4 regions of the Sinorhizobium sp. 22678 genome follow, and region 3 is predicted to be linked to each of the others. Evidence: riboswitches for the same ligand, from Rfam matches in the RefSeq annotation. Region 3 holds a riboswitch; each other region holds the start of a gene.
What was found. A riboswitch is a leader RNA that binds a small molecule or an ion and turns the genes downstream of it on or off. The one in region 3 is predicted to bind cobalamin.
Positions count from the first base shown of each region.

Region 1: another riboswitch for cobalamin. It lies ahead of bluB (5,6-dimethylbenzimidazole synthase); the one in region 3 lies ahead of ACTJKL_RS07020 (ABC transporter substrate-binding protein).
Region 2: another riboswitch for cobalamin. It lies ahead of ACTJKL_RS14650 (aromatic ring-hydroxylating oxygenase subunit alpha); the one in region 3 lies ahead of ACTJKL_RS07020 (ABC transporter substrate-binding protein).
Region 4: another riboswitch for cobalamin. It lies ahead of ACTJKL_RS28860 (energy-coupling factor ABC transporter permease); the one in region 3 lies ahead of ACTJKL_RS07020 (ABC transporter substrate-binding protein).

Region 1 covers NZ_JBQEMS010000024.1:61,387-69,153, reverse strand. Annotated here, with positions in the region: gene ACTJKL_RS26325 (acyl-homoserine-lactone synthase) at 1-196, shown strand, start outside; gene ACTJKL_RS26320 (DUF2865 domain-containing protein) at 365-1,492, shown strand; gene bluB (5,6-dimethylbenzimidazole synthase) at 2,055-2,738, opposite strand; cobalamin riboswitch at 2,784-2,994, opposite strand; gene ACTJKL_RS26310 (SDR family oxidoreductase) at 3,035-3,856, opposite strand; gene ACTJKL_RS26305 (phytanoyl-CoA dioxygenase family protein) at 3,920-5,113, opposite strand; gene ACTJKL_RS26300 (LacI family DNA-binding transcriptional regulator) at 5,211-6,233, shown strand; gene ACTJKL_RS26295 (TolB family protein) at 6,243-7,070, opposite strand; gene ACTJKL_RS26290 (NAD+ synthase) at 7,072-7,767, opposite strand, start outside.
Region 2 covers NZ_JBQEMS010000008.1:206,704-214,470, forward strand. Annotated here, with positions in the region: gene ACTJKL_RS14640 (glycoside hydrolase family 25 protein) at 60-1,121, shown strand; gene ACTJKL_RS14645 (FAD-binding oxidoreductase) at 1,123-2,223, opposite strand; gene ACTJKL_RS14650 (aromatic ring-hydroxylating oxygenase subunit alpha) at 2,220-3,464, opposite strand; cobalamin riboswitch at 3,578-3,780, opposite strand; gene ACTJKL_RS14655 (DUF6656 family protein) at 4,101-4,694, shown strand; gene ACTJKL_RS14660 (L-threonylcarbamoyladenylate synthase) at 4,760-5,734, shown strand; gene ACTJKL_RS14665 (FAD-binding oxidoreductase) at 5,781-7,214, shown strand; gene ACTJKL_RS14670 (DUF1217 domain-containing protein) at 7,255-7,767, opposite strand, start outside.
Region 3 covers NZ_JBQEMS010000003.1:316,350-324,116, reverse strand. Annotated here, with positions in the region: gene ACTJKL_RS07055 (dioxygenase family protein) at 1-428, shown strand, start outside; gene ACTJKL_RS07050 (PPC domain-containing DNA-binding protein) at 532-978, shown strand; gene ACTJKL_RS07045 (hypothetical protein) at 1,165-1,563, opposite strand; gene ACTJKL_RS07040 (hypothetical protein) at 1,655-1,801, shown strand; gene ACTJKL_RS07035 (class I SAM-dependent methyltransferase) at 2,086-2,874, opposite strand; gene ACTJKL_RS07030 (ABC transporter ATP-binding protein) at 2,878-3,678, opposite strand; gene ACTJKL_RS07025 (FecCD family ABC transporter permease) at 3,675-4,718, opposite strand; gene ACTJKL_RS07020 (ABC transporter substrate-binding protein) at 4,715-5,782, opposite strand; cobalamin riboswitch at 5,952-6,180, opposite strand; partial or broken gene ACTJKL_RS07015 (DUF1850 domain-containing protein) at 6,345-6,479, opposite strand; gene ACTJKL_RS07010 (hypothetical protein) at 6,765-7,163, opposite strand; partial or broken gene ACTJKL_RS07005 (GlxA family transcriptional regulator) at 7,691-7,767, opposite strand, start outside.
Region 4 covers NZ_JBQEMS010000032.1:3,502-11,268, forward strand. Annotated here, with positions in the region: gene ACTJKL_RS28860 (energy-coupling factor ABC transporter permease) at 382-1,062, opposite strand; cobalamin riboswitch at 1,111-1,326, opposite strand; gene ACTJKL_RS28865 (hypothetical protein) at 1,844-2,065, shown strand; gene ACTJKL_RS28870 (hypothetical protein) at 2,578-2,769, shown strand; gene ACTJKL_RS28875 (adenylate/guanylate cyclase domain-containing protein) at 3,375-5,249, opposite strand; gene ACTJKL_RS28880 (DUF982 domain-containing protein) at 5,505-5,750, shown strand; gene ACTJKL_RS28885 (ABC transporter substrate-binding protein) at 6,190-7,476, opposite strand; gene ACTJKL_RS28890 (LacI family DNA-binding transcriptional regulator) at 7,624-7,767, shown strand, end outside.

The DNA.
Region 1 (7,767 bases), on a different contig from region 3:
CCTGGAGCGAATGTTCCGCCGCATGGGTTGCCCGGGGGAGCGCATAGCCGACCCGCACAGGATCGGCTCCGTCCATGCGGTCGCCATTGCCTGGGAGGTGAGCAGGAACCTGCTCGAAACGATGAAGGCTGTGGCCTCCATCGAGGGTACCGTCCTCGATCGCCCGATGTCGCTCGAAACGGCGCGCGCCGCCTGACCCGATATTCCGGGCCGTGCAGGTCGCACGGCCCACTGCTTTCCATTCAAGGGCATTGCAAATTAACGCAGATGCCCTCTTCCCGTTGCACCATCTCGACAAGGTCCTATGATGAGGCGGTAAGGCGGACACATCGGCAACGGTCCGCTGCAAGGCAGGAAGAAGCACGTGTCCGCGTCCCCGAAGGTGGCATCCAAGATCCGGCGCATCGCGGCGGTTCTCGTACCGCTCGCGTTGGCGACAACCGGTCCGGCTGCGGCATCCGGCGTTTGCGAACGGCTGAGCGCCCGCCTCGCCGGCCTTCCCACAGGTTTCACGACGAATGCCAGCCTGCGCGATTTCACAGGTGCGGTCTCCCGCCAGAACATCGAGTTGCGACGCGCCAAGAACGATCGCCGCCGAATGGAATGCAGCAGCGACAGCGTCGTCATTATCGGCGGCGATGACGAGGCGGCTTGCGCCGAACTCGACGGCACGATCGCGCGGATGGAGGAAAATCTGCGGCAACTCAAGGCGCAGCGCAGGCATCTGATCGGCGGTGGCGACGACGACGTTCGGCGGCGCATCCTCGCCGCAATGGAACTCAACGGCTGCTCAGGGGTGCGCGAGGCCTGGGATACCGGAAGCGCCGGAGGCGAGTTTGCGAACGCCGCCGCCCGGGAAACGGAGGTTCACCGGAACATCGTGAGGGACCTGCCGCCGGACAGCGATGCCTATCCGCTACTACTCGACGCCCCCGGGGCAGAGCTTCCGCTCATGGAGCCCGATTTCGCCGGCAGCCTCAGAACCATGTGCGTGCGAACATGCGATGGCGCCTTCTTTCCCATCTCCTCGCATGCCACGCCGGCGGACTTCGGTCGCGACGCCGATCTCTGCCGCGCGCGCTGCCCGGGTGCGGAGACGGAGCTCTACTACCATGTGCTCGCAACGGAAGAAGCGGACCGGATGGTTTCGGCAACGACCGGCCGACCCTACACCGACCTCCCAACGGCCTTTGCCTACCGGGCGCGCGGTGTCGGCTCACCGGGCATCTGTGGCTGCGGAATTCCGGATTCCGCAACGGATGCCAACAGGCAAAAGACAGGCTCTGCCGGAAAGCTCACCGCCGTCAGCCCATCGGTCATTACCATGGGCAGCGAGAGAAAGGCGCCGCCCAAGCCGATAGAAGAGCGGCCCTACGACCCGACCAAAAACAAGGTCCGCATCGTCGGTCCGACCTTCCTTCCGCAGGAAGAGAGCGCGATCGACCTCAAGCATCCGCTTGGGCCGCGATACCAGCCGCTGCAGGACAATTGACAGGCGCCGTTGCGAGCATTCCGCGAGAATGGCACGCATCTTCTTGATCCAGAGCCCGTTAAGCAGCGACCTTTGCGCGTCCGGTAAGATGCGCAGCGCTGTGGGAAACTTTTCGGAGGACTGCAATCTCTCCTCCGTCCTCGTCCCTGTGCTCGTCACAGGGATGAGAGCAGCGCCGCGTCTGCGGCGCGGGAGAGTTCTTTCAGCCCAAGGACTTGGTCTGGCTGGATTCCTGTGACGAGCACAGGAATGAGGGACCGGGGATGTGCGGCTACTACATCGAAGCGAAGCGGGACGCTGTATACGGGCGGGAGCTTCTGCGCCGCCTCGCTATCTTCACGGTTTATGAAATGCGCCGAGGGGTCGCACCCTCTCGACCCTCATCCCTGTGCTTGTCACAGGGATCCAGCAGCGCCGCGTCTGCGGCGCGGGAAGCGTTCTTTCAGCCCAAGGACTTGGTCTGGCTGGATTCCTGTGACAAGCACAGGAATGAGGGTATCGAACAAGCCGCGTCGGGTATCCAGAGTATCACCAGGCCTTAGATCGACCCTAACATCGTGATCTAACGGACACCCCAGCCTTCCTCGAAAACGAGATCTTCGAGCGGCAAGCGCTGCCGCCAGCCCTTCGCGGCGAGTTCCGGCTCTTGATACAGCTTGTCGACGAAACCCAGGCAAAGCCAGGCAACGATTTCGATATGCTCCGGAATCCCGAGAATCGCCTTGATCTCCCTCTCATGGAAAATGCTGACCCAGCCGACGCCCACCCCTTCGGCGCGCGCGGCAAGCCAGAGGTTCTGGACGGCGCAAACGGTCGAGTACAGATCCATCTGCGGATTATGGGTGCGGCCCAGGACGACCGCTCCGCCGCGCGTCCGGTCGCAGGTCACGCAAATGCTGAGCGGCGCCTTGCGAATGCCTTCGAGCTTCAGCGAGCGATACTTCGCCTGCCTTTCGCCGAAAAACATCTCTGCGGCCTCGTCATTGGCGCGCTGGAATGCCTGCCAGACTTTCTCCCGCGTCTCGTCCCGACGAACGAGCACGAAGTTCCAAGGTTGCATGAAGCCGACGGACGGCGCCTGGTGCGCCGCAGCGAGCAGTCGCGCGACCAGATCCTCAGGCAGTGGTTCGGGCAGGAATTCGTCGCGCACGTCGCGGCGGGTCTCTATGGCACGATAGACGGCGGCGCGCTCGTCCGGCGAAAAAGCTCCGGCCGCCGCAAGGCAGCCGTTCTGGTCAGGCAGCATCGTTCGATCCCCAACAATGCGGAAACCTCCCGCCGTCCGCGCGGGGCCGGTCTATCTCGCCAGGCCGGTCTTCTGACTTCGGATCATCCGTTCGCGCCGCCTTCCCGAATCACGTGAAGATTCAGTGGCAAAGGTCTGAAAAGATTCAGACCAACCTGGCGAGAACGTCCCCGTCACAGCGTTGGGCACGTGCCGGAACTGCACCGGCTTCCCGATTCTCCCGCATTTCGCGGGCACCTGACGGCGGCATATGGCCACAGCTCCCCTCGAAACGCAAGGCGAGCAAGAGGAGAGCTTCAGAGCGGTGCCTCCGGATGAGGCGAGGCGTCATAGGCCCCCCAGATCGACTGATCGAAACAGATGACGGAACCCGTCATGAGGCCGGATTCTGCCGATGAGAGATAGGCGCAGGCGCGCGCGACCTCGGCCGGATCTACGAGCCTGCCGAAGGGCTGGCTCGCCGCCGCCTTTTCCAGCCAGTTCGCCGGCGCATCGTGATATTCGCGCTGGATGCGGTCTTCGCCTTCCGAGGCCATCCAGCCGATGTTGAGGCCGTTGGCCCGTATCCGGTTGCGCAGGACGGCATAGGCGGTGTTCCTGGTCAGCGTCTCCAGCGCCCCCTTCGACGCACAATAGGCTGTGATGAAGGGCTGGCCCGCCTTCGCCGACATGGAACCGATATTGACGATCGTGCCCTCCGTCTTCTCCCGCCGCATCACCTTTATCACCTCCTGCATCAGGAAGAATGGCGCCCGCACATTGACCGCGAACATCCGGTCGAAGAGTTCCGGGCTGGTGTCGAGGATCGTGCCGCGATCCGTGATCGCCGCTGCGTTGACCAGCGCGTCGACACGACCGAAAGTGCGGTCGCAAGCAGCGACGACCGCACGGGCATCCTCCACCCGCTCGAGATCCGCCGGTACGTAGACGACCTTCGAACCGGTCGCCGCGGCGATCTCGGCAGCTTTCGCCTCGCCCTTCGCCGCGTTTCGCCCGCAAATGACGACGCCGGCGGCGCCACGCTCGGCAAAGAGTGCGGCAATCGCGGCACCGAGCCCCTGCGTGCCACCGGACACGATGGCGATCTTCCCGTCCAAACGGGCGTGGTCCGTGCTCATCCTGTTCCTCCCTTTGATATGTTGGTGAATATGGCTTCGTGACCGTGCATTGAGCCAGGTGGTTTAGCTTAGCTTTCTCGCCGCCTGATCGGCCAACGCCTCGGCAAACGCCTCGGCACTCCATTCACCGGCAAGCGCTTCGTGCATCAGCTGCGCCTGCGTCCTGGGCGCCAGACCGCCAACCGGCGGATCACGATCGAGATTGGTCGGGAATGAATAGCCTTCGGCGCACGCGGCAACCGCATGGGCAATTTCGTCCTGCGTGAGCTTGCCGCCGGCCGCAAGGACTTTCAGAGCCGGAAAGAGCACGGCGCACATGTGTTCGCGATCCACCGTTTCCATCGCCCTGCCGAAGGCGGAGGATACCTGCAGAAGATTGGCGACACGCTTGATTCCCGCAGACCGGTTGCTGCCCGCGGCGTGGAAAAGTGCCGGGTTGAAGAACACGACATCGCCCTTCTCCAGCGGCAATTGCACATAATTCTCTTCGAAATAGGCGCGGAACTCCGGCCGTCTCAAAGCGAGATATCCAGGCAGATACGTCTGGCTATAGGGCAGGAACAAGGTTGGCCCGCTTTCGACCGGCATGTCGCAATGAGCGACCGCGCCCTGGAGCGTCAGGACCGGCGAGAGCCTGTGCACATGCGCCGGATACTGCTCTATGACGGCCGAGGTCTGGAAGCCCAGATGGTAGTCGCGATGCGGCGATTGAGACGCGCCGCCCGGATTGACGCGATTGACCTGCGCCGTCATCTGGTAGCTCGGACCAAGCCACGCCTCACTGACAAGCGCGATGATGGCGTTGGCGTAGTAGGCGGCGAAATTCTCAGGGTTCTTCAGGCAGTGCTTTTCCAGAGAATTCCAGATCCGGTCGTTGGCGCCGGGCTTGGCGAAATGATCGCCGCCGCCGCTGTTGGTGCGGTGCTGCTCCTCGATGATCTCATCGAAGATGCGGCTCGCTTCGTCGACCACATGCGTATCGGTGAAGGCACGCTTGAAGACCGCGACGCCCGGCCCCGTCGCGAGCACTTCGCAGATCTCCGCAAGCACCGACCGCCTGCCGTCCTGCGTGCCGCAATCACCGATAAGACGGGCGCTGTCATAGATCAGGACGTTCTTCTGGCAGTCTGCCGCGTGCGGATAGTCCGCGAGGCCGACACGGTGCTCGACCGCGGCGCGAAATTCCTCGATATCGCAGGCCGCCTCACTGAGCCAGACGCGTTTCAGACGCGCGCTCGCGGGATTGTCCGTCTTCATCAGTTTTCCTCCTCAAGGACGACGATGATCCGACTATACGGCTTGCCCGCTTCTGATATAGAGCAGGAATCCATCAAAAAGCCATCAGGAGGGATCGGTGGCACATCCGTTTCTCGTCAAGGACATCGCCTTCCAGGCGGGACTCAGTACGGCGACCGTCGATCGCGTCCTCAACGGCCGGAGGGGCGTGCGCCAACAAACGGTAATGCGCGTCAATGCAGCCATTCGTGAACTCGAGAGGCAGCAGGCCGGCCTTGAGGTACAGGGACGCAAAATTGCCGTCGACGTCGTGATGGAGGCACCGGAACGCTTTACCGAAGCGGTGCGCAAGGCATTCGAAAGCGAAGCCGGGACCTTCATGCCCACCCTTTTCCGGTCCCGCTTCCATTTCGCCGAGACCATGCGGCCGCAGGACATCAGCCAGTTGCTCGACCGTATTCGGCTTCGCGGAACCGACGGAGTAGTCCTCAAGGCGCCCGACGTGCCGGAGATTGCCGGCGCCGTAGCGCGGCTCGAAGAAGCGGGAGTTGCGGTCGTCACGCTCGTTACCGATCTGCCGCATTCATCGCGGACGGCCTATGCGGGGGCTGACAACCGCGCCGCCGGGGAAACCGCAGCCTACCTGATCGGCGAGCGCTTCGCGGACCGTCCTGCGACGGTGCTGGTCACCATATCGAGCAGCCGCTTTCGCGGCGAAGAGGAACGCGAGATCGGCTTTCGCCGCGTGCTGCGGGAAAAATATCCGCATATCGGCGTGATCGAGATCAGCGAGGGCCACGGCAGGAACGAGGAGACAGGCGCACTTGCCCTCAAGGCAATCGGCAGCCATCCGGAGATCAATGCTGTTTATTCGATCGGCGGAGGCAATCCCGCCGTGCTCGACGCCTTCAGACAGTTGCAGCGCGGCTGCCTTCTTTTCGTCGCTCACGACCTCGACGAGGACAATCTGGACCTCCTGCGTCAGGGCCTTGTCCAGTTCGTTCTTCACCACGACCTGAAAACGGACGTCCGCATGGCTTTCCACGCAGTCATGGAGCGCCGGGGCGCGCTGCGCGCCTCCGAAAAGCGGCATCTTTCCGCCGTCGAAGTAATCACCCCTTACAACCTGCCGCGTGTCTGACCCCGCAGGCTATTCCTCCGGCTGATAGCGTACGAAGGCAAAGGCGGTGCCCGAGGGCGACCAGTTCGGGACGTTCACCGTCCCCTGCCCGCCGAAGAGTTCGAGCAGTACGCGCGCATTGCCGCCGTCCGCATCCATCAGGCGGAGACGCACGTCGAGATCGCGCGGGTGATCGAAGACATCGCCGTCATAGGAGAGCACGAGCAGGTGCCTGCCGTCCGGCGACGGATGCGGAAACCAGTCGCCGTAAGGGCTGTCGGTGATACGCTGTAGATCCGCGCCGTCCGGCCTCACCCGCCAGATCTGCATGCGGCCGGTACGGCTTGAATTGAAATAGATCCACTCCCCGTCCGCAGACCAGTCCGGCCCGTCATTGCGGCCCTGCCCCTGCGTCAGGCGGCGTTCCTCCCCGCCTTCGACCGGGATCGTGTAGATGTCGAAGACCTGATCGCGGATTCCGCAATAGGCCAGCATGCGTCCGTCGGGCGACCAACCGTGCCAGTAGGACGGCAGGTTGCGTGTTACGAGCCGCGGCGTGCCGCCTTCTGCCGGCAGCAGATAGATTGCCGAACTGCCGAATTCCGTCTTGTCGCTGATCACGAGCGTGCTGCCGTCGGGCGAAATCCCGTGATCGTTGTTGCAGCGCCGGGCAAAGCCGGTATCGATCTCCGTGGGCTCGGAACCGTCGAAGCCAAGCCGATAAAGCCTGCCGTCGCCGTTGATGATGAGGAATTTTCCGTCGGGTGACCAGTTCGGTGCCTCGACCAGCCGCTCCGTCTGCCAGACGACGCGCGTCTCGCCGGTCGCGATGTCGAAGATCTCCACCGAACTGCGCATGCTACCCCCTGTCGCGGAAGCGGTTGGTGATCGGATAACGCCGGTCGCGGCCGAAATTCTTCCTGGTGATCTTCACGCCCGGCGCCGACTGGCGGCGCTTGTATTCAGCGATGTAGAGCAGGTGCTCGATCCGGTGAACGGTTGCCTCTTCATGCCCGCGCGCGACGATCTCCTCCGTGCTCATTTCCTTCTCGACCAGGCATTCGAGAATGTCGTCGAGCACCGGATAAGGCGGCAGCGAATCCTGATCCGTCTGGTCGGGGCGGAGTTCGGCCGACGGCGCCTTGTCGATGATGTTCTGCGGAATGACTTCGCCAGACGGGCCCAGCGCTCCCGGCGGAACGGTGCCGTTTCGCCAGCGTGCCAGCGCGTAAACCTGCATCTTGTAGAGATCCTTGATCGGATTGAAGCCGCCGTTCATGTCGCCGTAAAGCGTGGCGTAACCGACCGACATTTCGGATTTGTTGCCCGTCGTCACCACCATGGAGCCGAATTTGTTGGATATCGCCATCAGGATCGTCCCGCGCGTACGGCTCTGAAGGTTTTCCTCGGTAATGCCCGCCTCGGTTCCCTCGAACATGTCGGAGAGCGCGCTGAGGAAGCCCTCGACCGGCTCTTCGATCGCAACGATGTCGTAGCGGCAGCCGAGCGCCTTGGCGCATGCCTCGGCATCCTGCAACGACTCGCGCGAGGTGTA
Region 2 (7,767 bases), on a different contig from region 3:
AGATTGAGGCCGGGGCTGAGATTTACGACCTCTTAACTCTAAGTCGGCAATCTCAGAGAATGGAAAAGCGGGGAATCTCGATCATAGGGATGATCTTGCGCCTGGCGGTCCTCATGGGCCTGACCTTCGCGGCGGCGAACGCACGCGCGAGCGAAGTGGAGCCGTGGAAAGAGCGGCGGAACGCCCTCATCGTCGACGCTTACGAGCTGAACAGCATCGACTGGGAAGCCATGCTGAAGGACAAGCGGATAGCGGGCTTCATCGCGAAGGCTTCCGACGGCCTGCCGGAAAGCTACACCTGTACCGGTGACCACGGCGGCGATACGGTTGCACACTGCAAGACGATGTGGCGCAAATATGCGGTCAGCCGGGAACTCTATCAGACGCGCCGGATGATCGCGCGCTCGCATGGCCTGCTCTGGGGCGCCTATCATCTGGCAAGGCCCGGCAACCCCGTCGATCAGGCGAACCACTTCATCGACTATGCCGATCCGCGCGACGACGAGCTGATGGTGCTCGATATCGAAGGGATCGATCCGGAAAAATACATGTCGCTCGAAGACGCAGCAATCTTCGCGGGCCATGTGAAGGCCCGGACGGGGCGCTATCCCGTCCTCTATACCAACCACGCAACCGCGAAACACATTGCCGCCAACCGAATCAAGCATCGGCTTCTAGCGCGTCTTCCGCTCTGGTATGCGCGCTATAAGCCCGATATCCGCAAAGTCTTTCCGATGGGAAACTGGGACCGCTACGCGCTCTGGCAATTCTCGTCGGCGCATAATTGCGGAAAGAAGCGTTGCCCCTATCGGGTGCCCGGCACCCTCGACGATATAGACGTGAATGTCGCAGCGATGAGTGCATCGGCACTGAAGAGAGTCTGGCCCCATGGCGCGCTTCTTCCGGAGAAGCCGCCGGTGCTCACCGTTATCGCCTCGGCCACCGTCGGCACGATCCCGGCGTTGAATGCGAGTGCAACGGCCGCTCTTTCGCGGCCGCTGGTGATAAGCCGCGCCGAGGCGGAGAGCGGATCAGGGGCGGGCGCCGACGAGACGGTTACCGGCTCCATCGCCGTCAGGGCCGCCGAGGCACGCCTGCCCTACCAATCCGAGCGGCGGTAACTCAGGCCTCGATCTGGACGTCGCTTGTCGGCCGCGAACAGCAGGCGAGGATGTAGCCCTCCTCGATCTCATCGTCGAGAATGCCGCCATTGTGGTTCATCTCGACATCGCCGGCGATCTTCATCACCCGGCACGTTCCGCAGATGCCGCCCTCGCAGGCGGCCCCGATCCTGACGCCGTTGGCCCGGGCCGTCTGCAGAATCGTCTGGCCGGGAACGGCGGTCGCCTCCTTGCCGCTCATGGTAAAGGTCACCCGCGCCGCACCGGCCCCAGCATCGGCCGCCGGCCCCGCCCGAATTGCAAGCTCCTCGGCCGCCGGCGCCGCGGCGGGCTGGAAGCTCTCCTGGTGATAGCCGGCCATGTCGAAGCCCGCCGATTCCAGCATTGCCCGAACATTGCCCATGAACGGCTCGGGCCCGCAGCAGAAAACGGTTCTTTCCACGAAATCCGGTGCGAGCATCGGCAGCTTCGCCGCGTCGATGCGCCCGCGCAGACCATGCCAGCCATGCCGCGCCTCATGCCCCTCCACGAGGAAGCCGAGATTGAGCCGCGGCATTTGACGCGCGAGAACTTCGAGCTCCGTTCTGAAGAGGAGATCGTCGGGGCGGCGGGCGCAGGAAATGAAGGTGACATCCGTTTCCGGCGCGCAATCGGCCATCCAGCGCGTCATCGACATCATCGGCGTGACACCCGACCCCGCCGAAATGAAGAGATACTTTTCACCGGGATGACGGACGAAGCTGAAATCGCCGAGCGGCCCGAACGCCTTGAGCATCATGCCCGGCTTCAGATTGTCGAACATCCAGCGGGTGCCGATGCTTCCCGGCTGCGCCTTGACCGTGACCGCGACCGAAAGCGGGCGCGAGGGCGAGGACGACAGCGTATAGGTGCGCATCACCGGCTCGGCCGAGACGGGCAGTTCGAGCGTCACGAACTGCCCGGGCAGGTAGCGGAACCAGGCCGGCTTGTCGGATCGGAAGGTGAAAGTCATCACGTCGGCGGCTTCGGCTACGGCCGACGTGCACTCCAGCATGTGCTGACGGTCTCTCCAGGGATCGAGCTCGTCGAAATGGTGAAAGGAGCGAGGCATTTCCATGGTCATGCCACCCGCGAGAGCTGCGTGGCCCCGCCCTGAAGGCGGTCCAGCATGAAGCTCGAATACCACTCGACGAACTGCATGACGCCGCCCTCGTGTTCGGCCGAATATGGACCCGGCTCATAGGCCGGCGAGCGGATCCCGAACGCGTTTTCCTCGACGATCTGCCGGTCCTGGTCGTTGGTCTCCGTCCAGACGTGCGTCAGCTCGTCTATCGTATAGTCGACGCCCTCCACCGCATCCTTGTTGACCAGCCATTTGGTCGTAACCTGTGTCAGTTCCGGCCCGAGCGGCAGAACGCGGAAGGTGATCGCATGATCGCCCAGAATGTGGTTCCAGGTCGTCGGATAATGGAAGAGGAGCAGCGTGCCGATGCCATCGGCGTCAAGCCCGGCGGAGAGCTGCCTGCGCACGGCCTTCTGTCCGGACATCGTATAGCTCTCGGCGCCGTTGATCAGCGGCATTCTCGTCATGCGGAACTGGCCGGTGGGCGCGATCCTGAAAGCGCTCGGAAGGCCCGCCGCCTCGCATTTCTGCCAATGGGCGCCGATTTCCGGGTCGTTCATCGCCCCCTGGACACCGGTGACGGTCGGCGCTTCGGGATAGGTACGGCAGAGTTCCGGATGATTGGCGGCGCAGTGGTAGCACTCGCGATTGTTCTCCCAGACCAGCTTCCAATTGCCCTTCTCGACGATCGTGCTCTCGAAGGCGACCTTCGTTTCCCCGAGGCGGTGCGGCGCGAGATAGGCCGCGACCGTCTCGCGGAACGGCCGGAAGTCCATCGGTTGTTCGGCAAGGCTGATGAAGATGTAACCGCCGACGGTTTCGCAGTGGATCGGCTTAAGACTGTGTTCGGCCGGGTCGAAGCCCTCGGGCATCTGCCGCGCGAAGAGCAGGCGGCCGTCGAGCTCGTAGGTCCACTGGTGGTAGGGACAGACGAGTTTGGCGGATGAGCCTTTGTGCTGCGTGCAGACGCGCGAGCCGCGATGGCGGCACGAATTGTGCAGTGCCCGCACCGCGCCCTGTCTGTCTCGAACGATAACGACCGGGTAATCGCCGACCTGCACCGTGAAATAGTTCCCCGGCCGCGGGACTTCACAATCATGGCCGATGAACAGCCAATCCTTGTACCAGATCTGCTCCAGGTCCTGGCGATAATAATCAGGATCGACGTAGAAGGCGCGGTCGAGGCTGTAGCCATCGCGACGGGTCTTCAGCTTGCGCAGCATTTCGGTCTGAATTTCCATGCCCTTATCCTCGTTTTCCGCCGTTTCGGAGAGGCAGGACTGGAACCCGCGCCGGCCGCATGGACCCGCAACGCAATTGGCTCCGATCCGGCTGCCCGCCGCAACCAGCTACGGTCTGTTTCTGCTTCAAGGCTGGTTTCCGGGCTCTGGAGCTGTCCGCAAGGGACCTGCCCGGCGCCTTCCCGGACGCTGTGTCCAGTGGCCTTCTGCCGTGGCTGTTCGCTCCACCACCGTTGCGGGGGCAGCGCCGGGATTTGACCGGCTTCCCAATTCTCCGCCTTCCCTTCGAGGCAGCACCTTGAGTGTCCTCATCTAAGCCTCAGGGCCGGTCCGGCAACTGCCAATAGACGACATCCGCTTCCAGAAAGACGACAGCCATTCGCGGCGCAATCGGCACGATTGGCAGACGGATATTATCCATAACAAACAAGGAAGTAGGTGAATCTCCGCGCAGCCGGCGGATTTTTCGGCAGCGCCGTTCATGGCGCGAAGGCGGCTGGCCATTTTACGACACGGCCCACCGACACAAGGTCTGATCGATGCTCGCACGGCCGCAAACGAACCAATTCGTTAACTGTGATGATTTACGTTCGCTACCATCAACCCGCTTTCGGACAGGACGGCGCGACGACGCCCATGGCAAAACTCCGATATTACGACGCTGCCGACAAGGCGGCCGCACCGGCGAAAGCCAAGGCTCACACCGAGTTCCTGCGGACCGGCCGGATCGATAGACGCCGGTGGATGGCGAACGAGCGGCAGTATCTGAGTTATGCCGAGGTTGCGCAGCAGACGGCGCGGAAGCTGACGACGGCGGGCGAGACGACCCACAGCCGAATCAACGGGTTTCATGCCTCGATGCAGTTCCCGAAGATGGTCTACCATCGCACGCTCGCCAACAGTCCGCATCTCGGCTACTGCCACGTGACCGCCGCGAAAACCTGCCTCGCAAAGGGACATGAGATCACCTGGTCCTTTTATCTCGCGAACTTCTTCTGCGACCTCGGGAACGAGACCCATTTCTTCGACCGTATCCAGCCGGGCTATTCGCGCATGTATTTCGCCGTCGCGATCGAGCCCGATGCCGGCGAAGGACGGATCGTCGTCAACCGCAACGTGCGCGGCAACGGCCTGATTTTCCGGACGCAGGATCCGAAGGTGGCGCTGAAGAACGTGCTGATACTCGGCGCACGCGACGAAGCCTTGCGGCGGATCATTCGCAGCCTTTGACCAAGAAAATCGTTCTGTTTTTGCAATCGCTCCGTTAAGGAAGCGACGGAAAGGATCAGAACGCCATGGCCGAGATCATCGACACGCGCATCGAACCGGAGCGGGCAATCGAGACGGCTTGCGCAGTTCTTTCGGACGGGGAACCCGTGGCGATCCCCACGGAGACCGTATACGGCCTTGCTGCCGATGCCACGACCCCCGATGCGATCAGCCGCATTTACGAGATGAAGGGGCGGCCGCGGTTCAATCCGCTGATCTGTCACGTCTCCGATCTGGCGATGGCGGAGGCGCATGTGACCTTCGATCCGGTTTCGAGACGTCTGGCCGAGGCTTTTTGGCCTGGCCCCCTCACGCTGATCCTGCCGCAGCGGCGGGAAAGCACCGTGCACACGCTCGCATCCGCCGGTCTCGATACGCTCGGAATTCGGATGCCCGACGGGTTCTCGCGTCGGGTGATCGCCCGATTCGGGCGGCCTTTGGCGGCGCCGAGCGCCAACACCTCGGGCAAGATCAGTCCCACCAGTGCCGCCCATGTGCAGGCGGATCTCGGCTCCAGGCTGAAGCTCATCCTCGACGCAGGCCCGGCCGCGATCGGCCTTGAATCGACCATCGTCAAGGTCGAGAACGGAAAGCTGCGGCTGCTGAGGCCCGGGGGGCTCGACGCGGCAGAGATCGAAGCTTTGACCGGTCTTGCCATCGAGCGCCCGGAGACCGCCGGCGCTGTCATCGAGGCGCCCGGCATGCTCGCCTCGCATTATGCTCCCGGTGCCGCTGTGCGCCTCAATGCAGATGAGGTCCGGAAAGGAGAGGCCCTCATCCGCTTCGGCGGAAAGGCACTTCCCGGTGAAGGCGATGCCGCAATCGTCCTGGATCTCAGTCCGGGCGGCAGCCTGCGGGAAGCCGCGGCCAATCTTTTCGATTATATGAAAAAGGCGGATGCCAGCGGCGCCGCGACCATCGCTTTCGGCCCGATCCCGAGCGTGGGGCTCGGCGAAGCGATCATCGACCGGCTGCAGCGCGCGGCCGCGCCGCGGGGCTGATGGCCAGCGGCACGCTTGAAGCAACCACGTGATCCGAGGCAGGGCCATGACCACCATACTTCCATCTCCCGAACTCATCGCCTCCTTCGTCGACATCGTCGGGCCCGGCAATGCCCTCACCGCACCCGCCGACACGGCCCCCTACCTGGTCGAGTCCCGCGGGCTCTATCACGGCACGACGCCGCTCGTGCTCAGGCCCGGCTCCGTCGAGGAAGTTTCGCTGGTCATGCGGCTTGCGAGCCAGACCCGAACGGCAGTCGTGCCGCAGGGCGGCAACACCGGACATGTGGCCGGCCAGATTCCGCGCGAGGGCAGAGCCGACGTGGTCCTTTCCCTCGAGCGGCTGAACCGCATCCGCGACATCGACCCGGTCGGCAACGTGATCGTGGCCGATGCCGGTTGTATTCTGGCGGAGATCCAGAAGGCCGCCGATGACGTCGACCGGCTTTTTCCCCTGTCACTCGGCTCGGAAGGCTCTGCCAGGATCGGCGGCAATCTTTCGACCAATGCCGGCGGCACTGCCGTGCTTGTCTATGGCAATATGCGCCAGCTTTGCCTGGGGCTGGAGGTCGTGCTTCCGACCGGGGAGATCTGGAACGGGCTCAGACGCCTCAAGAAGGACAATACGGGCTACGATCTGCGCGATCTTTTCATCGGTGCCGAGGGAACGCTCGGCGTCATAACCGGCGCCGTTTTGAAGCTCTTCCCGAAACCGCGGGGCCACCAGGTGGCTTTTGCCGGCCTCAGAAGCGTCGAGGACGCACTGGTGCTTTTCGATCGGGCATCGAGCCTCTGCGGGCCGGCCCTGACGGGCTTCGAACTGATGCCGCGGCTCGGCATCGAGTTCACCACCCGGCACATCGCCGGCGTTCGAGATCCGATGGAAACGACGCATCCGTGGTACGCGTTGATCGATATCTCCACCTCGGATACCGCCGAAAGCGCGGAGCGGATGGTGCAAGACCTTCTCGAAGCGGTCATCTCCGACGGTCTCGTCGAGAACGCCGTCATTGCCCAGAACGAAGCGCAGCGCAGAGCCCTCTGGCACATGCGCGAAAGCATGTCGCCGGCACAAAAGCCCGAAGGCGGCTCGATCAAGCATGACGTTTCGGTCCCGGTATCGAGCATTCCGGCCTTCATGACGGAAGCGGATGCGCTGGTCTCCAAGGCCATTCCCGGCGCACGCATCTGCGCCTTCGGCCATATGGGCGACGGCAATATCCACTACAACATCTCCCAGCCCGTCGGCGCGGACAAGCAGGGCTTTCTCGACCGGTGGCGCGAGATCAATGCGATCGTTCACGCCGTCGTGCTCAAGCATGAGGGCTCGATATCTGCCGAGCATGGCATCGGCCAGTTGAAACGCGACGAACTCGCGGCGATCCGCTCGCCGATCGAGATCGAGCTCATGCGGCGGATCAAGCACGCTTTCGACCCGGCGGGGATCATGAACCCCGATAAGGTGCTGCGCGAGGATTGAGGCGAGTAACGACGCGTGCCGGTCCGGCCGCCGTTAAGCCCTACCCGCCCTTCCTGAGTTGCGACAGTTGGAAGAGCGTATCGGCGCTGATGCCGATATTGCTGCCGCTGCCCGAGAGCACCACCACGGCCGGATCGACTTCCATGTTGTTCTCCAGATCGTAGAGCACGGTGAAGCGCGCGAGGAGCTTCTTCAGCTCGGCCGGATCGCTCAGCTTCTCTAGCTCGAGGTTCTTCTCGACGATCTTTGCCTGCTGGTCGATGTCCATGGAACTGAATTCGTCGGGCAGGCTGAAGATCGTGCGGAACACTTCGGCGAGCGCATCATCGGCCAGGAGATCGTAAGCGTCGACGAGCGAGCCTGCCTGGCGCTCGAAATAGAGTGCCAGGCGGACACCTGCATTGTCCTCGCCGGCCTGTTCTTCCAGCGTCTGGTGCAGATACCGGTCGAGGGTCTCGTAAAGCCCCTGCCGCGTGACGATGACGCTCTTGTCCTCGCGCAGCACGTTGCCGCCGCGGTCGAAATTGAACGAGGTGACCAGGGCGATATAGGC
Region 3 (7,767 bases):
CTTTCTACAAGCCCGATGCGCCGCTCAGGCACGAACTTTCCGGCGACGCCCCGAACGGCGAACGCATCACCATTGCCGGCTACGTGCTCGACGGCAATTGCAGGCCGATCGCCGGCAGTCTCGTCGAAATCTGGCATGCGGACGAAACCGGCGCCTACGATACACGCGGCTACAGGCTGCGGGGTCACCACATGACCGACGAACGCGGGCGATGGTGGTTCAGCACCATCGTCCCGGCACTCTATCCCGGCCGCACCCGCCACTATCATTTTCGGGTGCGCCCTCCCGGCGCCGCGGTCCTGACAACGCAGCTCTTCTTCCCGAACGAACCTCAGAACGACCGTGATCACCTTTATACGCCGTCGCTGCAGCTTGACATTCGCGACACGGAGGACGGCAAGTTCGGGCGTTTCGATTTTGTAGCCTGACGCGCTCGCGGAGGTGACCGGCACGGGATGAACGATCCGGCGCTTCGCTGAATCCGGAACAGATCGCCGTCCTACAGGTTCGGGCGGAGACGAGGACGAATTGATGAAGCAGAAACTTTTGGCGCAAGACGCAAGCGAACGCACCTTCATTCTCGTACTCGAGGAGGGCGACGAAGCATTCTCGGCCATTTCGGCCTTCGCAGCGCAGGCGGGCATCGCCGGCGCATCGGTGACGGCGATCGGCGCCTTCAGCAGCGCGACGGTGGGCTTCTTCCGTGTCGAAAGCAGAAATTACAGGAAGATCCCCGTAGCTGAGCAATCGGAAGTTCTGAGCGCGATCGGCGACATTGCCCGCGACGAAGCCGGCCGCCCGAGCCTGCATTTGCATGCGGTTCTGGGGTTGGAAGACGGGTCGACCCGTGGCGGGCACCTTCTGGAGGGGCGCGTCCGTCCGACCCTGGAGGTCATCATCCGCGAAAGCCCGACTGGATTGCGCCGGCGCAAGCGACCGGAACTCGGGATAGCGCTCATCGACCTCGACGCCGAATGAGGTTCAGCTTTTCGCGCTCGAACTCGGGTTGCGCTTGTTTCTGGCCGGCACGCGCCGGCGACCTCACGGCGACCGAAGGAGCGAGAAACCGACCGGTTCCTCGCAAACCATGCCGCCGATCTCCCGATGGCGGCAGCGCGCCCTTCCATGGACCGCACATTGTCTCCGGCAGGACGGGTCCAATTTTCACCAGGGCCGCCAGCCGCTTGACCAATAACGGCCCTTCAGATCGCTCAGCCGATCCTCGATATCGGCGATCAGGTCCTCGATGCGCGAGGAGCTTCGCGATTGCCAATAGGGCCGGCTGGTTCCTGCAATGAGCAGCCCCAGAAGACCGACCACGGCGAGCGCCGTCCAGGCGGGATGTTCCCTTGCCATCTCGCCGGCCCTGCGGCCCGTATCCGCGATGGCCCTGCCGGAATAGATACCGAGATCGGAGAGCTTTTCGGTCAGCGCATTGACCTGCTCGCGCAACGATCTGACTTCCTCTTCCATGCTTGCCTGGTCCGGAACGCCTACCGATCCGTTCTTCGTATCGACCACGCCGCGCGGTATGGTGGATCCGAGTCGCTTTTCCTGTGCCATATGCTCATCCTCCGTGTCTGGGTCCCAACTTGTCAGAGACAGCAACCCGGAAACGGCGGCCGGGGGCCGGGAGTTCCTTTTGAGGCTGAATTTGGATCTGATGACGGCCGAGCAGGCGGATCAGGCAACCGCGACTTTGGAGTGGGATGAGGAAAAGTGTATGCGGTTTTCCACCCGCATCCCGCGTCTCAACTTCATGGAATCGATCACGGTCATGTTCCAGGTCGGCCCCACCTGAAAGCATCGTGATCTAAGGCCTGTCGAGATTCGGGCCGCACGCGGCGGCTTGTTTGATTTCCTCATTCCTGTGCTCGTCACAGGGATGAGGAGAAAGGAGAGATTGCAGCCCTCCGATAGGCCTCCTACAGCGCCGCGCGTCATATGAGACGCGCAAATGTCGCTGTAGCACTTTGCAGCGGACGCACGGTCGGTACTCATGGAATTCAAGCGCATCACCATGCGTGCCGACAAACCGACCAGAGCTTCAACGCCATTGTCCATCCCGCGGCAGCCGTCATAAACTCAAAGTGAATCTCCCGAAGGCCGCGAGCAGACGAGGAAGAACCTGCGGTAGAAGAATGTCCTCAGCCTGTTTCTGAGATCGGCATTCCTGCGCTGGGCCGCCGCGATCGGGCGGCGGGACGGCAACTCTATGTTCTGGAATCCCGCCTCTTCGATCAAGGGAAGAAGTCTTTCGACGGTGAGGCCATCGCCAAAGGGCAGACGCTCCATGATCTTTGCGTGGCGTTCGCTCATGGCGCCGTCGTAATGCGGGTCATGGCCGATGATCCGCTCGAGGGCAGCCACCGCGAAAGACGCCAGACGGCCGAGCGGCGTCGGCTTCGACCAGTCCCCGTCGAAGACGAGCAGCCTTCCGCCCGGTTTCAGCAGGCGGAACCATTCGGCGAAAGCCTGCTCCGGCTCCGTCAGCGTCCAGACGAGATGCCGGCAGACCACGGCATCATAGGTCTCGTCCGGCTCCATCGTGTGCTCGGCATCGGCCAGAATGAAACGAACCCTGTCGTTCCCTGCGTGCTTGCGCCGCGCCACCGCGAGCATGGCCTCGGAGAAATCTAGCGCCGTCACTTCGTGGCCGAGCGAAAGGAGCACGTTGGTCACCTCCCCCGTCCCGCAGGCGAGTTCGAGAACCTTCAGCGGCCTCGCCCCGAGTGCGCTGCGCATCGCTGCCGCCCAGGCGTCGAGCTCCGGTCCCGGCGGGATGCGGTGGCCGAAGGCGAGGTCGAACGTTTCCGACCGCTTCGACCAGTATTCGCGGATATCTTCCTTCAGGTGGTGGTTGCGCATGTCCATGGGTCAGGTTCCGACGGCGGAGATTGCGGCAAGCGGACGCGGGCGTCTGGCGCGATAGCGGATGGAGCAGCTTCCGTCGAAGTCGTGCTCGACCTCGACCTCGATCCCGAACACCGCGCGGATGCGCTCGACCGTCAGTACCTCCCGCGGGGGCCCGAGCGCCACCAGCCGGCCGGCCTGCATCACCGCAATCCGATCGCAGAACATAGCGGCGTGGTTGAGGTCGTGGAGCGCTGCGACCACCGTCAGGTCCTGGCGGCGAACGAGGTCGAGCAGGCTGATCTGATGGCCGATGTCGAGATGGTTGGTCGGCTCGTCGAGGAGCAGGATCTTCGATTGCTGCGCCAGCGCCCGAGCAATGTGCAGCCTTTGCCGCTCGCCGCCGGAGAGCGTGTGCCACAGGCGATCGGCAAGATGCGCCATATCCACGTTTTCGAGCGCCGCCTCGACGATCGCATCGTCCTCCGGCGACCAGGGCGAAAGCGGCCCGAGATAGGGTGTGCGGCCGAGCTCTACCGCCTGGCGCGCGGTGATCCTCTCGCCGGTCTCGGCCTGCTGCTCGACCAGAGCGAGCCTTTGCGCGACCGTGCGGCGGCCGAGCGTCCCGATCGGAGAACCGTCCAGAAGCACCTCCCCCTTCTTCGGCTTGCGGATGCCCGATATGAGCGACATCAGGCTCGTCTTGCCGGAACCGTTCGGGCCGATGATGCCGAGGAACTCTCCCGTCTCGACCGTGAGGGAGACCTCCTTCAGGATGTCCACCCCGCCGGCCGACCATGAAACCCCGCGCGCCGAAAGCGTCATGCGCGGTCCCTCCTTTGTCCGAGTATCAACGCGAAGGCCGGAGCGCCGACGAGCGCCGTGATCACGCCGATCGGCAGGATCTGGCCGGGAATGAGAACGCGCGACAGTATGTCCGCGAGGATCATGAACACGGCGCCGATGAGCGCCGCTGCCGGCAGCAGGACACCGTGGCGGACGCCGACGAGCATGCGGGCCGCATGGGGGATGACGAGGCCGACGAAACCGATCGACCCGACGATGGATACCATCACCGCAGTCATCATCGCCGAGACGCCGACAAGCGCGAAATAGGTTCGCCTGACCGAGATGCCGAGCGAGGCAGCCGATTCCGACCCGAAGGTAAACGCGTCGAGGGGACGGGCATGCCAGAGACAGACGACGAGACCGAGAAGCGTCGCCGGCACGGCGAGCCAGGCATCCGGCCAGCGCACGCCCGAAAGATTGCCGAGCAGCCAGAACATGATGCCACGCGCCTGCTCGGCCGTGGCCGCCTTGGTGACGATGAAGGAGGTCAGTGCGTTGAAGAGCTGTGACCCCGCCACACCCGCCAGGATGATCGCCGCGGTGCCGCGGCCGGCCTTCACCGCCAGCAGGCTCACCAGGATGAAAGCGACCAGCGCGCCGATGAAGGCGCCGAGCGGCAGCGTCAGCATCCCGGCACCCACACCGAGGATGGCGACGCTGACCGCGCCTGTCGAGGCGCCGGCGGAGATGCCGAGAATATAGGGATCGGCGAGCGGATTGCGCAGCAGCGATTGCAGCACGGCTCCGGAGAGCGCGAGCGCCGCCCCGCAGGAAGCGGCCACGACCGCCCGGCTCAGTCGGTAGCTCCAGATGATGCCCTCGTCGATCGGGGCCAGCGGATAGCCGGCGTTCCACAGCCGATTCGCGACCGTCTGCGCAACCGTCCTGAACGGGATCGCCGTTTCGCCGATCGCAGCGCCCATCCAGAGTGCCGCGAACAGGATCACGAGCGCGGCGATAGCCGCGCCGACGCGTCCCGTCCCCGTTCGCCCGGCCAGGGTAAGCACGCGGCTCACTTGCCCAACCCACCCTTGGAAGCCGGCCCAGCCTTGGGCGCAAGTCCGGCCTCGGCGATGGCATCCGCCAGCGCTTCGATTCCTTCGATCGTGCGGATCGTCGGGTTCATCGCCTGCGCATCCATGTCGAACACATAGCCTTTGGCGACTGCCGGCATGAGGCTCGCCACGGGATCGGTCTTCAGGAATTCGAGTTTGGCGTCGAGGCTGTCCAGCGGGTAGCGTCGACGCTCCATGGAGCCGGCAACGATCATGGTCGGCTCGGCCTTGGCGATGGTTTCCCAGCCGACCGTCGGCCATTCGTCTTCTGTGTCGATGATGTTTTCGATGCCGAGCGCCGCCATTATGTAGCCGGGTGCGCCGTTCCTGCCGGCGACATAGGGGTCGGCATCGGCAGCGCTGGAGAACCAGAAGACCGCCGAGAGTTTGCCCCCGGCCGAGGCGACCTTGGCGCGCGCCGCCTCTTCTCGGCTTTTCAGCTCGGCTACGACCTTCTCGCCCTTGTCCTGAACATCGTAAATCTGCGCCAGCTCGCGAATTTCCCGATAGACGAGATCCATGGTGAAGACCTGCCGGCGCACGCCGTCGCTCGCCGCCGAATTCTCCTTGCCGGTGCAATCCGAAGGCGATGTGTAGACCGGAATGCCGAGCTCCTCGAACTGCTCCGGCCGCGCGACCACGCCTTCCGGGCCGACCTGCCATTGAAATTGCACCGCCACCATGTCCGGTTTCTTGGCAAGCACGCTTTCGAAGCTCGGATCGTTGTCTGCCAGGCGCTCGACCTTGGCGTTGACCTCCTCGTAACCTTCAAGGACGGGGCCGACCCAGAGGGCGGTGCCGGCGACCTTGTCCGCAAGGCCGAGCAGATAGAGGATTTCGGTGCTGCTCTGGCCGATCGAGACGGTGCGCGTCGGCGTCTTGTCGAAGGTGATCTGCCGACCGCAGTTTTCGAGTGTCAGCGGATAGGTCGTCTCGGCAGCGAAGGCGGGACGGTCAAGAGCCGCTACGCCTGCGGAAAAGGTGATGAGACCCGCAATGAGCGGTCGTTTCCAAAAGCTGTTCATGAATAGTCCCCGAATGTGAGGCCGCTATACGGCCGTGATCGTCAGCCTGCCGATCGGGTTCGATCGGACGAGTGACGGCTCGACCTCGGGGAAACTGATGAAAGCGTGCGCCGCAAGGCGCGAAAGATGATCATGGCTTGCTCCTGTTCCGGGCATCCCCGCCCGTGACGTTGGATCTGATTTGACGGCAGGTCTCCTGGCTCGCGGACAGAAATCGCTCATCTGCCTTCCCGCGCAACGCGCGCAGTGGCTGGCGCCTGGGCGCCACGATGAACGACGATTCGCTTACAGTTGCGGGGGCAGCCACGGTTTTGGTCCCTCTTGGGTCGTCCGCACCGTGTTCCCTATTAATCCCCTCCACCTCACGGGTAGGGGAACCGTCCGGCTCAGTTAATTTAGAATGCAGCCGCTGGTCAAGGTGAAACGCGAAGCCGCGCTGCATGCGGGTTCAATATGTTATGTTATTACACTCGTCAACAGAAAGATATGTAATAACATTTCATGGCGCCCCGGACTGTTCCGATCAGCCTTCAACCAGTGCCCGCCAGATCGGCATCGGCCATTATCGCTTTAGCCCATCACATGGCCACAGGACGATTGGTTCCCGGCTTTGCACCGGGAGTTCGCGGCAGCCGCCGGCGTCGCAAAGCGTCCAGCCGGAGACGGTCGCTCCGGAGGCGGCCAGGACCAGCTCAGGACGTGATGAACTCTGCTGCGCCTGTCGAAGCCGCGGAAAGGGCGATGGACGCACTTGCGATCGCCGCGATGGCGGCGCGTTTCAATGTTTACAGTAGCAAGAGATCGGCTAACTCTAAATGATTGATTTTGTGGAAGCGCAATCGACAACTTCGCCGATGCGGGCGGATCTTGCCCGGTGCCCCGCAGCAATCGGCGACAATCCGCCTTCCGCTGGCTCCGGACAAATTCCCGCGCAAGCGCCGCGCGTCCGGCGACGCGCGGCGCTTGGCGTTTAGGTACGATTTCAGCGGCGGCAGCTGTCGGCCGCGCGTCCCCGTGCAGCGGCGGCGATATTCGACCGAGCCGCTCCTCTCGTCAGGCCGTGTTTGCGTTGGAATGTCAGGCTCCAACCGTCTCCCTTGGCCTGCCAGCCTCCGGCGGCCGATTCCGAGCGGCCAACCGTGACGTCCCGCGTTGCGGAGCGCGCCTTCAATCTAGATGCAATTTCTGCAGGGTCGATCAGGATAACCAGCATGAAGCCGATCGGCGCGAGCACGTATGGGGGAATGCCTGTCGGTACGCTCGCGAAAACGGCGATCGACACGGCCACGATAATGCAGATCAGGTTCGTCAACGGGTGGGTGAGCGTCCTGAAACAGGTTTCAGAGACAGTGTTGTTCCGTCCGTAGTTCGACAATGCCATGGGAGAGATCCATCGTTGAGTTGTTCCCCTGCCGAGATCACGATGACTTTAGGCCCCGTCGACCCAAAATCATGGAACGTGATCGTGCAAGGAGCCAGAGCAGAAATGCCGCACAATGTTCCGCTCCAGGCTCCCGCGGCGCGAATGCTGCAATATGTACCCTGAGACTCAGCTGGCAACGGGCCTAGGACCTTTGCCCTTAGGGGGTCGGACCAAGGTCCTATAGATGGGAGCGGATGGCACTCTAGCTTCCTGGCTTCCCACCTATACAAGGACCTAGATCTTTTCAGCGACACTTCAGGCGGGGCCTCGCCGCTTTGCGGGGTCCCGCTTGCGTCCTCAACCGAGGGCGGGCGGGAATCGTTTCGCAGACATGCGAGTGCCCGCGCAGGGGATGACGCGGGCACTGCAACAGGTTGGGGTCCTGAATGTCGCTGGGGGACAGAAGCGACACCTGTTAATTCTTCAGACGAAAATTTGTTCCGCAGCCGCGGGCGCGAAAGAAGCGACGCCGTGCTCCGCGCAGTTTATCCGGCAGCCGCTACGGCGAAACGGTGCCGGTAGTCGCCCGGCGACAGCCCGACGATGCGATGGAACAGCTTGC
Region 4 (7,767 bases), on a different contig from region 3:
TTTCGTCGGGCTGGTAAATCGGCAACGTCCTTCTGCAATCCGAGATCAGCTCTCTCACTTTTTACGGTTTTCCGATAACAGTGCCCACCATCCCGGCTATCCGCGTCTCTACGGCAGACAGATGCTGCATATCTCCGACCACCTCATATCCGAGCTGGTTAAATGCGACGAGGAGCCACGGCTTGAGTCTGAGGTCTGCAATTTCCGTGCCCATGCCTGAAAATAGATCGGGTCAAAATCGCAGCGCCCAATCGCATGACCGGTTTTGCGAGCCAGGCGTATCGGACCGGGGTTACCGGCCAAGTCCGCCGCAGTTCGTGACGTACGGCGCAAGCGGTCCAGCCCGCTTGCGCCTAAGGATGCCTATGGCGTTGATCTTGTTCAGACCGCCTGATGCAATCTAATATTGAACATAGGACCGCGACTGTAGCGGTCGAGCGCCTTTGCACCGGCGAGAACACCCAGATCGATCAGAGGCTCCAGCAGGATAACGCCCATATAGGCAACACCGAAGGAGCTGACGGCCGCGAGGTTTTCGACGCTGAAGCCGTGGCCATACAGGGCCCAGAAGGCGACCCAAGCAACAATACCACTCTGATAGGCCGTGGAAAGCGCCAAAGCTTGCCCGTATGTCAGGTCCACATACGCGGTCCGGGCCGGAATGATCCGCTCGGCGAACAGACTGACCGCCCAAAGGGGCACCAGCAATGTTGTTACGTTCATGCCATATTGCGGCAAATCAAAGGGTGCAAAGAAAAGCCCTTGAAGAAGCAGCCCGGCTGCAAGGCCGATCGCGGCGGCGCCTGCACCAAACAGTAGAAGAAGGGTTGATCCGAGGATAAGGTGGACTTCCGAGACGCCTACAGGATGGTGCGGCAGAACTTCGAAAAAGCAGAAGACCAAAGCCGTTGTGACGACACTGCGTAACGCGAGCGCGCCCGCACCACCGTCGCTGCGAATACTGTCAGTCGCCAACTTGGCGGTGAGCCCGAACGCCCCTGCGGCAGTGGCATAACTCAACATAATTTTGGCGCCGTCCACGACGCCCGGTTCGATATGCATGTGCTCTCCTTTCCGCACCCACCGTGCGGCATGGCAGTTGTTGAGGCGTAGCGCCCAAATCTGATGGCAGGTCTCCTGGCTTGCGGGTCGTAGCTTGGTCCGCCTTATCAGCCGATCCACGGCCAATGGCATCTCTGGACTTTGCTCGCCGCTCACAGTTGCGGGGGCAGCCACGGTTTTGGCCCCCTAGGGGTCGTCCTCACCGTATTCCCTTTTCATCCGCCTTCCCTCCAGTCGGGCGGAACCATCATCTGAACTGTTATGCTCGCGCCGGCCAAAACACAATGAAGAACGTTCGAAAGCCAGTGCTGTCAAAGGTCCCGCATTTGTCCGCTGGGCTATCCGTTCTCCACCTTGCGCCGAAAGATGATCACGCTCTGCTTAAGTCCGAAAGAAGTGCAAGAGCCTAGAAGCGGCTGCAAAAGCCTAAGTGCGCGAGCATCAGAAATTCTCCGGCATCGTCTGAACATTTCAAATCACGGCGACTCGATTGCCGGCAGCTCTTCGACGCTCGGCTGAGGTCTCGCGCCGGCTAGCGCCTTCACCAGTTCGGCCTTGGAATAGGTCCACACGACCGAGCGCCAGGCGAAGAGCGCGTCTGGCGAGATCCGTGCAGATTCAAGCGGGCTAAGCCACACTGCTTAATGGCGGCCGGCGCTCGTCCAGCCTAAACTGACATTGGTCGCTCTAGCCCCTCGCAGGCGGCCGGGAGGCTCGTCACCGGCCGCAGCCCTTGACGAGCCTCGCCATCGATCCACATTGATGGAAATGGGACTGAGACATGGACGATAGCGAACCGAAATGCGCCGGCCGAAACGAGCCGGCTTCTGGCCTCTCGGATATCGCGGCGCACTGCGCGGCTTCAAATTTGATGGACTTTGCAGCGCAGCTCGCAGGCCTAGCCGAGGACCTCAAAGCCCTAGCAGCAAGGCCTATCAAGCCCATACCGGCGCTTGCCGACCCCGACGATCAGCATGAAGGCGAATTCCCCGGCATCATCTAAAAGTCGAGCCCCAAGACAGTAACGCGGCAACAAGCACGTACATGGTAGCTCATCCCCGAACATGAGCTCAGCGGTTCCTATAGGCAACCTGTCATAGGGGTGCTGGGGCTGGGGGCCTGAAGTGACGAAGTAAGATTGGCGGGTACATCCAGCGTCACGCCATCGACGGCAAGACGTGGGGTGGTGACGCCGAATTATCTTATGTCCGATCATACTCGACCGAGGGAGAACGGATGACGGCCGCGGTAACCACAAGCCGCCATACGACGCACAACGGCATCACGTCGGTTTCGGAGTTGATAAGTTCACCATAAATCTCGATGGCAGCGTTTCCGGAGACAGCATCTTGGCCAAGAGACGTCGCCGCAACCACCTGGCATCAACTGCAGATCTTCTCGCGCCAGCGACCCGTCGCAGCCATCAGGATCAGGCAATAAGTATTACTTAGTTAGTTCTTGCTTAATTAGACTTAAGTAGCATAGTCTGACCTCCTTCGCTTTGGGAGGAGCAAGATGGTAGAACGCGTTGAAGCCGATAAGATTTCCAAGCAAACTTCTACTAAGGTATGGAACATTCACGTTTTTTGCCGGCGGGAACGCTTGCCTCACGAGGAGGAAAAGCGCCTGACCAGCCTTTTTGGCGATTTCGCTGAGGCTTCGGAGTTGCTTCACAATGTCAAGCGTGCGCCGAGGTGGCGGTACTGAGGTATTAGTGACCACTAGGCGTGCGCGTCGACCAGCCCGACATGCTCGTTAAAGTCCGTAGCCCCAAGCGAACCTTCATCCATGACTGGGAGCGCATTGTCGCTGGGTCGTTTAACCTTCGAACCCCTGCCCGCTGGCCGCGCGGGAGGTGGACATCGTACTTCATAGGCGGTGCTGCGTCGCGGCTTGGGAATGAACCGCCCCGAGTGCCATGGGAAATTCTGATCATGAGGTCCTTCCTTTGGGAGTTGTGCACTTGTGAACTTTTCCAACTCCCGGCAGACAGTGGGAAACACGTTTGTAAACGAGACCCACTCCACGTATTGCGGCACCCTTTTGGGAGTCCGGGAGTCGTTGGTGGTCTGGCCGGGTGCGGCCGTTTCCGGGTGGCTGCATTTTTCCGCAATGAATTCATGTCCAGGATACCGGACCCGGAGGTCCGCAAGGTGAGCCGTCTCTCGACGAGGGTTGAGAGGCGTTTCGTGGATATTCCCGATGCGCGCCTAAGCCTTGACCGGGGGGCTTGGATGCCTCAAGACATCGCCCGGATCTCATTCGGCCTGTTCTTCGCCTAAGTTGCCGAAAATCATTGCCGGGCGTATCTCTCACCCGAGGAGCTCAAGCACCTCGGGGAACCGCGGATGACTACGGATCGAATCGAGATCCGAGTCGTATTTTACCCACCTCTTTGTTTCATGGGTGGCCCCCGGGAGAAGCTCGACTAGCAAGTCGATCGCCCGATCAGGTTCGCCCTGAAGCGCGTAAAAGCAAGCCACGTTATATTTGGCCAGGCGATCGTCGGGATCGATCGCCAAAGCTCGTCCCGCCCATTCCTTAGCGCGATCAAGCTCACCAAGTGCCGCAAGCCCCACAGCCCCCAAATAGGCGGGTCTTGGATTTTCCGGACGCATCATGAGCTCACGTTCGGCGCGCGCGACGCCTTCCCGCGCCGCGGTATTCATTTCCTGCTCGCGCCCGAGGGTACGGAGAACGTTAATGAGCACAAGTAAGGCCTGGTAATCGTTAGGTTTGATGTCTGCGGCGCGCTGGAAAAGCCTGGCCGCTTCGTCCAGTTTACCTTGGGTGAAGCAAGCGCGGGCATAGAAATAATGGGCCTCAAACAGATCGGGATCGAGGGCGATGGCCTGATCGAACTCCGCCATGGCTTCCGAATGTCGCTCGCGAAGCGACAGGGCGAGGCCAAGTGAAGCGTGCGCTTCTGCGAGACCGCTCTCAAGATCCAGCGCCTTTGCGCTGGTGGCCAAAATTCCGTCGATCGACACGTCAGCGTTGTAGTGAAGGAAGAGGAAAGAGTCGCAATCGGCAATTCCGGCGTAGGCCCGCGCATAAAGCGGGTCGAGTGCGACCGCCATGGCGAACATACGTTTCGCCAGAACGTAATGCGACTTTGAGTGCCAGTGCAGGAATTGCCGTCCTCTAAGGTAATACGCATAGGCCTCGAAGTTCCCGGTAGGCACTCGACCGATGTCCTTTTTCTCCTCCGGAAGCAGCTTGACCTTCAAGTGGTCCACAATGGTATGGGTGATCTCGTCTTGAAGGGCGAAGATTTCGGTGAGGTCCCAGTCATAGCGATCGGCCCAGAGATGACCACCGCCCTTGCCCTCGACGAGTTGCGCAGTGACGCGCACACGCGAGCCGACCCTACGCACGCTTCCTTCCAGGATATAGCCAACCCTGAGATCTTGGCTCACCTGCTGCACCTTCACCGGCTTGTTCTTGTAGGTATATACCGTATTGCGGGCGACAACGAACAGGCCGGAGATTTTCGACAGGTCGGTGATGATGTCCTCCGTGATCCCGTCGCTGAAATATTCTTGCTCAGGGTCACCGCTTATATTGTTGAAGGGCAGCACCGCGATGGACGGCTTCTCGATCTCCCAAGGGTCTTGGCTGCCTGTATCCGAGCCGACCGTTTCTTGAGCCGCCGGGAAATCCAGAGAAATGCTGTAGGCGCGCACTGGCCGGTCGATGTTCTTGAGCGCCTGCTCGCCCATGTCCTCAAATCGAAGATCCAGCCTGTTGCCAACGTTATCTCGCACGGCCGCAGATACGGCGATACCGCCCGGCGCCGCAATTTTTTCGAGGCGCACAGCCACGTTGACGCCGTCCCCGAAAATGTCATCGCTTTCAACGATCACGTCGCCAAGATTGATGCCCATGCGAAGCTCGATGCGGCTTGGCCGCGGCACATCCGCATTGCGCTCTAGCATACACCGCTGCACCGTGGCAGCGCAGGTGACTGCATTCACGACGCTTGGGAACTCCGCCAGGAATCCATCGCCGGTGAGCTTGACGATACGCCCCTCATACTCGGCGATCTTGGGGTCGATTAGGTCCTTTCGGTGCGATTTCCATGCCGCATGAGTACCTGCCTCATCCCGGGCCATGAGGCGGCTATAGGTCACTACGTCTGCGGCAAGGATGGCCGTCAGACGTCTGTGCACGGTCGGATCGTCCATGTGACCACCCAGTTTTCGTGTACTGCCACGCTCGGGGTGCCATGTCCCAGGCCAAAGGCGATTATACTCCAGCGGCTAGTGAATGTCTCTGTCAGGCGAGCCGAAAACGGTCGAACTTGCGCTTCAATCAGCCAAGCCGCGCAACAGAAATGACGTGCGCCTCTTAGCTCTTCGCACCTCGTACGCAATGATAGACGCGCTGGAACGATTGAGAGGGAACTCGGTTAGGCCCCCGAAAAGAACAGGAATATCAACATGGCCGCGACATGGGATGAATGCGTAATCGTCGAAATTCCCAATCTCGATGGTGTCCAGATCGTGTGGTCGCCCACGTGTGCAGCTCGCCTGCTTAGCGAAAACTGGCCGAAAATGGACGGAAGCACATACGCTGCTGCTTTGAACGCCTGCACAGACGCGATGCTTGGTGCCGCCCCTGCCGCGCCGGCACGAGACGCTTTCATAGCAGCGATTGAAGAGGCGAAGCTCAAGACCTTCAGCTGAGGTCACGCGGGTCCCACCCTTTGCAGAGAGCTGCGACGGCACGAACATGGCGACACAGCTTGTTCGGCCCTCTATCATGGCTCGAGCGCTCCGATCTTGGGCCGCGGGCTCGACCTTCGCGCTCCTGGCTCCAGCCCCTCGATGATGGCGACGTCGCTCTATGCTGCCTACTGCGCATCGTTAGAGGGTCGCACTCTACGTCGCAATCACCCGTCTTCGCGGCTGCTGTAAACTCTCGAGCGAATGATCGATGTGCGCAGGCGCACCAATCGATCGGCCTTGCCAGAACAGGCAAAGCCGAGCGGCCATAAGCCGCGCGGCTGCATCGGCAGCTTCCGAGGTCTCAATCACACGTCTGCCGATCGGATCGCTGACCCTGCCATGTGCACATTACATGCAAATGGAACGGCTTCTGCAGATTGGAATCTCGCTGACTGGATCAGTCGGCTCGGACCGTGGCCTTGCCTTCCTCTACCAGCCGTGTCGCCGCGTCTTCGATGGATATCCGCTCGAAGGCGAGCTCGTCGGCAATCGGGCGCAGCACGCGCTGGTCGAATTCGGTCGATCCGAGCGGCGCCGGCGACGGATAGCCGCCCACCTGATCCTTGAGGGCATTGATGTATTTCACCGTTTCCGTCTCCGTGGGGTTGAGCGAAGGCAGGATGGCTTCGCGAACCGTCGGCGACATGGGTACGCCGCGCTCGACGCCGAGGATCTTGCCGGCCGCGACATCATTGACGAAGAAGTTGATGAATTTGGCGGCCGCTTCCCCGTTTTCCGTCGACGCGCCGATGCTCCAGATCAGCGCCGGGCGATAGTAATGGCCGGAGGGGCCGCCCTTTTCGGCGCGTGGCAGCATGCCGATACCGAGCTTGCTTTTCATGATGAGCTGGTAGCCGACCATCTGGTTGGAATAGGCCATGCCCATGGCCGAGTAACCGAGCGCCAGGCAATTGGTGTCGATCGTGTTCTGGTCGAGCGTCTGGATATCGGCGCCGACGGTGCCGCCGCGCTTGCGCAGTTCCTCCCAATAGGCATACCACTCCTTCGCCTCCTCAATGCTGAAGCCAAGGCCGGTATCGGTGTAGAGGCTGCTGCCACGCTGGCGGAGCCAGGCGTCGAAAACATAGGCATAGCGGGCTCCATAGGGCCCGCCCCGGACATTCTTCTTGCCGGCCGCCTTGGTCATCTCGACGGCGATGTCGGCATATTCCGCCCAGGTGGTGTCGATCCCGGGCGGCGTGATGCCGGCTTTGGCGAAGGCATCGGCGTCGTAGAACAGCGCGAAGGAATTGAGACCAAGGCCGATACCCCAGAGCTTTCCGTCCACCGTGGTCAGCTTCAGCACGTCCTTGCCGAAGGCGTCGACGTCGAGCGCCGAAGAGATGAAGGGATCGAGCGCCATGCAGGCGCCGCGCTTGGAATAATCGGAAATCGTGCTGGGCTCGAGCTGGAAGATATCGGCAATGGCGCGGCCGGCCATCTGCGTGGCGAGCTTCGTCCAGTACCCGTCTCCGCTCAAGCTCTCGCCGACGATCCTGATATCCGGGTTCTTCTCCTCGAAAAGCTTGGCGACCGCCAATGTCCGTTTCGAGCGGTCGTTCGATCCCCACCACATCGCGCGCAACTGCACGCTTTCGGCGGCAAAGCTGGAACGGGAACCGAAGGCGATACCCGTCGCCGCGCCAGCCGCGCCGACCATGAAACCGCGTCTGTTGAGTAGCATGCCAGTCCTCCCCTGTGCTGCCCTGCCCGGCGCTCTCCTCCGGCGCCTGCAGGTTTCGATCAGCGCAAGAGCTTATGCAAAAATCGTCCATGCGCAATATTTCTTTTCGATCTTGCAAATTTGCGTTGATTGCGCAATGTTTGCACCATGATCGAAAGACCCTCCCGAAGACTCCGTCAAGCCGACATTGCCGCACACGCAGGCGTTTCCGTCTCCACCGTCTCACGCGTCCTCGCGAATGAGCCCGGCATCAGCGAGGATGTTCGGGTGCAGATCCTCAAGGTCGCCAGC